2 linked regions of the Acuticoccus sp. I52.16.1 genome follow. The protein of the gene in region 1 interacts with the protein of each later gene in a pairwise test. Links are inferred from orthologs where the notes say so. Each region holds a gene or a part of one and is shown on either strand. Other genes may lie near its edges.

Region 1 (3,227 bases):
ACCCGCACGCGGAATTCGCGGGAGTCCTTCTCGAACTCCCAGGCGTACAGGCCCCCGTGGGTGGGCAGGCGAAGGTTGATGCAGGCGTGCCGTGTCAGGTCCTGCGGCGTCTCCGGCCGGCCCCGCTGGGCGACGTAGTCCGGCGCGCCGACCACCAGCATGCGGAAGTCCGGCCCGATCCGCACCGCGATCATCCCCTCGGCGATCGATTCGCCCAGGCGCACCCCGGCGTCGAACTTCTCGGCAACGATGTCGGTCAACCCGTAGTCGGCCACGATCTCGACCTTGAGGTCGGGGTACTCGCGCAGCACCGGGGCGAGCTTGGGCCACAGCACGGTGTCGGCGGCATAGTCGCTGGTGGTGATGCGGATCGTGCCGGCGGGACGATCCTTGCGATCGAGGATGGCGGCCAGCTCCTCCTCGATCTCGGCGAGGCGCGGGGCGATGCGCTCGAGCACGATCGTCCCCTCCGCGGTCGGTGTCACTCGGCGCGTGGTGCGCGTAAGGAGGCGCAGGCCGAGGCGCGCCTCGAGCCCGCGCATCGCATGGCTCAGCGCGGATTGGGAGACGCCGATCTGCGCCGCCGCGCGGGTAAAACTCCCTTCCCGCGCCACCACCACGAACGACATCAGGTCGGCAATATTTTCGCGCAGCATTAATGAGCCCACGTCATGAGACCGGGTCGATTATAGCGCTCCCGCCGCCATCGCCAGCCGCGACATATTTTCGGGTGCCGGGTGCCCCCGCCGCCGCCTCCGTTTCATGAGCCGCGTTCATGAGTGGTAGTGCGGGCGCGGCCTTAGTCCGGGTCGCGCGGCGCCTACATCCCGATCGAACGTCGTTTGAGAAAGGCCTTTCCATGAAGATCACCCGCCTCGGAATGCAGCCCTCGGCCGAGGGGCCGGCGGACTGGTTCACCGGCCGCGTGCGCGTCGACCCGCTGTTCTCGGCGGAGGCGCCGGGCCGCACCTCCGGCGCCGCCGTCACCTTCGAGCCCGGCGCACGCACCGCGTGGCACACCCACCCCCTCGGCCAGACGCTGATCGTCACCCACGGCCTCGGCCGCGTGCAGCGCGACGGCGGCCCGGTGGAGGAGATCCGCCCCGGCGACGTCGTCCGGTTTCCGGCCGGCGAGAAGCACTGGCACGGCGCCTCGCCGCACGTCGCGATGACGCACATCGCCATCCAGGAAAGCCGGGACGGATCCACGGTGAACTGGCTGGAGAAGGTGGCGGACGCCGACTACGAGGGCTGATCCGCCGCCGCCCGCCCGGCGGCGAGGAGCGCGAAGAAGGTCTCGGCATAGAGGTCGAGCGGGGCGGCGCTGCGTTCCAGCTTGGCACGCAGCACGGCCCCCTCCCAGCCGATCCAGAAGGCCCGCGCCAGATGCCGGCAATCGGCCTCGGGCGCGATCTCGCCGGCGGCCCGCGCGGCCTCCAGGCAGCGGGCGGTGCGGCTTTCCCAGTCGGCGAAGACGGCCGAGAGGCGGGCGCGGAACGGCTCCGGCAGCGCGCCGATCTCCTGTCCAAGGTTGCCCACCAGGCATCCCCGCGCGAAGCCGAAGCGCTCCATCCCGGCCCGCGCGTCGGCGACGAAGGCGCGCAGCCGGTCGAGCGGGGCGCGGCTCTCGTCCAGGAACCAGCGGTCCAGCTTGGCGGCGAAGTAGGCCGCGTAGGAGTCGATCAGCGCCAGGCCGAACTCCGACTTGGAGCCGAAATAATGGTAGAAGGACCCCTTCGGCACCCCCACCGTGCCCAGCACCTCCTCCAGCCCCACCGCCCCGAAGCCGCGTTCGGTCAGCATCGCGACACCTGCGCGCAGCAGCCTGTCGCGTGCCTCCTCCAATCGCGCCGCGTCGCGTGGCGGGCGGCCGCGCCGACGCGCGGGCGGTGCGGCCCCGCCGGAGGTCTCCGCCGGCCGGGCGCCGGACGGGGCGCAGGCCGCCGGGCCGCCGCCGTCACCCGGGCCGTCGCTCATGTGAAAATCGCCTCGGCGAGGATCATCGCCACCGGCAGCGTCACCGCCGCGGCGACGGTCTGTGTGGCGACAAGGCTTGCCATCAGTGGTGCGTCGCCCCCCAGCTGCCGCGCCATCACATAGGACGAGGACGCGGTTGGCAAGGCATTGAAAAGCACCGCGATCAGCGCCGGGACGCCCGTCAGCCCCAGCGCCAGGCAGGCCATCGCGGTCAGCGTCGGCATCGCCGCGAACTTGGCGCCGGACGCGATCAGCGCCGCCCGCGGCGAGGCGCCCAGCGTGCGACGGTCCAGCGCCGCCCCTACGCACAACAGGCCCAGCGGCAGCGCCGACTGGCCGAGCGACTTCACGAAGCCCTCGATCCCCGGCGGCAGCGGCAGCCCGGCCACATGCAGCGCGATGCCGACGGCGCAGGCGATGATGAGCGGGTTGGTCACGATCGAGCGCATGGCCGTGCGCAAGCCCGCCCCCGTCGAGGCGTAGTGGGCGAAGACCAGGACGCACAGGACGTTCACCGTCGGCACGATGGTCGCGATCGCGATCGCCGCCAGCGCCGCCCCTTCGCTGCCGTAGAGCGCGATAGCCGCCGTGACGCCGACGTAGGTGTTGAACCGGATCGCCCCTTGGAAGACCGAGGTGAAGGCCGGCCCCGGCAACTCCACCGCCCGCCGCGACACGACCAGCCCCGCCCCCACCACGAGGAGCGGCACCGCCAGCGCCACGACCATCGCCCCCACCGGCACGCCCGAGAAGTCGGCCATCGCCAGGCTGTGGACGATCAGCGCCGGCAGGAGCACGAAGTACGCCAGCCGCTCGGCCGGGGTCCAGAAGCCCTCCGGCAGCAGCGTCGTGCGCCAGCGCAGTACATGCCCCAGGCCGATCAGCAGCGCCGTCGGCGTCAGCGCGACGAGGAGCGCACCGATCACCGCCCGCCCGCCTCAGCCGCGGCCGAGGGTGTAGAACTCGGCGTTCGGCCGCATGCCGGACACGTTCGCCATCCGGTTCGACAGCGCGAAGAAGGCCGCGATGGCGGCGATGTCCCACACGTCCTCCTCGTCGAACCCGTGCGCCTTCAGCGCGTCGATGTCGGCCTCGCTCACCGCTTCGGCGCTCCGGCTCACCTTCACCGCGAAGTCGAGCATCGCCGTCTGCCGGGGGGTGATGTCGGCCTTGCGGTAGTTGATGGCGATCTGGTCGGCGATCAGCGGGTTCTTGGCGCGGATGCGCAGGATCGCGCCGTGGGCGATCAC
Region 2 (2,741 bases), 3.9 Mb from region 1 along the record:
GCCGCTACGACACGCTGGAGACGGTGCTGCGCGTCTTCAACGAGACCGGCGCCGACGCGCTGGCGGTGGTCGACGCGCGTAACACCGACGCGGTCGTCGGCACGGTCACGCACGTCCAGGCGCTGCGGGCCTACAACCGCCGCCTGGAAGAGGCGAGCGTGGAGGAGCACCGGTAGCGCGGGCGTGTCGCACGGACCGCCGCGGCTCCGGTGCTCGGCCCGGCTCCGCTCAGGAGCCGACGAGACCGCGCCACTCGCGCACGCTCGCCTCGGCCGCGGTGGCGAGCAGGCGCACGTCGCCGGAAACGGTGGTCATGTCGAACCCCCAGCCGATCGCCTTGGCGGCGTACTGGGCGCTCCCGCAGTGGAGCGCCGCGCGCTTGCCGGCGGCCTTCGCGGCGCCGAGGATCTGCTTGATGACGGCGACCATCTCGTCCTCCTGCCGGTCGAACCCGGGCGCGAGACGGCCCTGGGTGACGCCGAGGGTGAGGTCCGCGGGGCCGATATAGAGCCCGTCCAGGCCCGGCGTCGCGGCGATCGCATCGACGTTCGCCACCGCTTCCGCGGTCTCGATCATCGCGAAGGCCAGGAGCTGCGAGTTCGCGGCGGCGTAGTAGCCCGGACCGGCGCCGATGGAGACGCGCGTCGGGCCGTAGGACCGGCTCCCCTCGGGCGGATAGCGCATCGCGTGGACCAAAGCCTCCGCCTCCGCCCTGGTGTTGACCATCGGGCAGATGATCCCGTGCGCGCCCGCGTCCAGCGCCTTCATGATGATGCCGGGCTCGTTCCAGGGCACGCGCACCAGCGGCGTCACCTGGCTCCCGGCGAGCGCCTGGAGCATCGGCAGCGCCATCGAGTAGTCGAGCGCCCCGTGCTGGAGGTCGAGGGTGACGCTGTCGTAGCCCTGCGCCGCCATGATCTCGGCGGTGAAGGGGCTGCCGATCGAGCACCAGCCGTTGATCGTCCCTCGGCCGTCCGCCCAGATGTCTTTCAGCTTGTTCTTCATTGTCGTTCCCGCGTTTTGCCCTTGGTGGCAGAACCGGGCGGGAGTGTCGACGCTCGCGCCGGCGGAGCCAAGGGGGCGGAACCGGGGCCTTGGTCGGTGGGGCTCAGTCGATCCCCAGCTTGGCGAGGGCGGCTTCGACCCGTGGCACGTCCTCCGGGTTATTGACCTCCCAGAACATCGACTGGCGGGCCTCGACCGTGACGCACTGCACGTCGATCCCGTTCTCCAGGAAGCGCAGCTGCTCCAGACCTTCGTGCGTCTCCAGCGGGCCGGGCTCGAAGCCGACATACCGGCGCAGCGCCGCCGGGCGGTACGCGTAGAGGCCGACGTGGTGATAGACCGGCGGGGCGGGCTTGCCCTCGGCGACGTAGGGGATGACCTCCTTGGAGAAGTAGAGGCCGCGGCCCTCGCGGGTCATGACCACGGTGGTGCCGCCGACGCGCCCGGCGGCGCGGTCCTGGCGGAAGCGCGCCAGGGTCTCGTCGTCGCACAGGAGCGCCGGGGTCGCGACCGCCGCGTCGCCGATGCCCTCGATCAGCTCGGTGACGAAATGCGCCGGGGTGAGGGGGGCGTCGCCCTGGAGGTTGACGACGAGGTCGGGCGTGGCGGGCAGCTTGTCGAGCGCGTCCTCGCACCGCTCGGTGCCGTTGCGGCACTGGTCGGACGTCATCAGCACGGCAGCGCCGAACGTCGCGGCATGCTCGGCGATGCGCTCGTCGTCGGTGGCGATGTAGACGGCGTCGATATCCGGCACCTTCAGCGCCACGTCGTGGGTGCGTTGCAGCAGGCTCTTGGCGACGCCGGAGGCACCGCGCAGCGGCTGCAGCGGCTTGCCCGGGAACCGGATCGACGGAAACCGCGCCGGGATGATGATGACGGTGCCCAAGTTTTACTCCTCGTCGGCGAGGCTCGGCCATACCGTGAGAGCAGGGGCGCTGCAACCGCGACGGCCTTGAAGGCCGGCTCCGGGCGGGGCATTGAATGCCCAATTCCTAATCCGAGAGGCGATGATGGACCATCCGACCACCACTGCGCCGCGCGGCCGGGTCGACGTCGGCGGCGTCGCCTTCGCCAACGACGCTCCGCTCGCGCTGATCGCCGGCCCCTGCCAGATGGAGAGCCGCGACCACGCCTTCGACATGTGCGGCGCGCTGAAGGCGCTGACGGCGGAGCTGGGCATCGGCTTCGTCTACAAGTCGAGCTTCGACAAGGCCAACCGCACCTCGCTCGAGGGCGCGCGCGGCATGGGGCTCGACGCGGCCCTCCCGGTGTTCGCCGATCTGAAGCGCACGTTCGACGTGCCGGTGCTGACCGACGTCCACACCGCCGAGCAGTGTGCGGTCGTCGCCGCCACCTGCGATATTCTGCAGATCCCCGCCTTCCTGTGCCGGCAGACCGACCTCCTCGTCGCCGCGGCGGAGACCGGGCGTGTCGTCAACGTCAAGAAGGGGCAGTTCCTGGCGCCCTGGGATATGACCAACGTCGTGCGCAAGGTGACCGAGAGCGGAAATCCCAACGTGCTCCTGACCGAGCGCGGCGTCTCCTTCGGCTACAACACGCTGGTGTCGGACATGCGCGCCTTGCCGATCATGGCCGAGACCGGCGCGCCGGTGATCTTCGACGCCACCCACTCAGTGCAGCAGCCCGGCGGGCGCGGCGGCTCCTCCGGCGGCGACCGCCGCTTCGTGCCGACCCTGGCGCGCGCGGCGGTCGCCGTCGGCGTCGCGGCCGTCTTC

Evidence for each region. The genes of interacting proteins can lie anywhere in the genome.
Region 2: the proteins of MRB58_RS02110 (region 1) and MRB58_RS19835 interact in binary tests that used the Escherichia coli proteins (3 or more experiments, as listed by UniProt). The link is inferred for Acuticoccus sp. I52.16.1 from one-to-one orthologs.

What each region holds. Positions count from the first base shown.
Region 1 is NZ_CP094828.1:458,929-462,155, forward strand. The notes cover bases 111-3,083. They hold MRB58_RS02110 (TetR/AcrR family transcriptional regulator), read right to left. Parts: upstream 1,978-3,083; coding sequence 1,243-1,977; downstream 111-1,242. Other genes in these bases: MRB58_RS02100 (LysR family transcriptional regulator), read right to left, coding at 111-656; MRB58_RS02105 (cupin domain-containing protein), read left to right, coding at 860-1,255; MRB58_RS02115 (AEC family transporter), read right to left, coding at 1,974-2,903; MRB58_RS02120 (peroxidase-related enzyme), read right to left, coding at 2,916-3,083. Also shown: more of MRB58_RS02100, read right to left, coding at 1-110; more of MRB58_RS02120, read right to left, coding at 3,084-3,227. UniProt on the Escherichia coli protein: Involved in response to both electrophiles and reactive chlorine species (RCS). Represses the transcription of the nemRA-gloA operon by binding to the NemR box.
Region 2 is NZ_CP094828.1:4,396,017-4,398,757, forward strand. It holds MRB58_RS19835 (3-deoxy-manno-octulosonate cytidylyltransferase), read right to left. Parts: upstream 1,892-2,741; coding sequence 1,109-1,891; downstream 1-1,108. Other genes in the region: MRB58_RS19825 (chloride channel protein), read left to right, coding at 1-176; MRB58_RS19830 (HpcH/HpaI aldolase/citrate lyase family protein), read right to left, coding at 229-1,005; kdsA (3-deoxy-8-phosphooctulonate synthase), read left to right, coding at 2,016-2,741. UniProt on the Escherichia coli protein: Activates KDO (a required 8-carbon sugar) for incorporation into bacterial lipopolysaccharide in Gram-negative bacteria.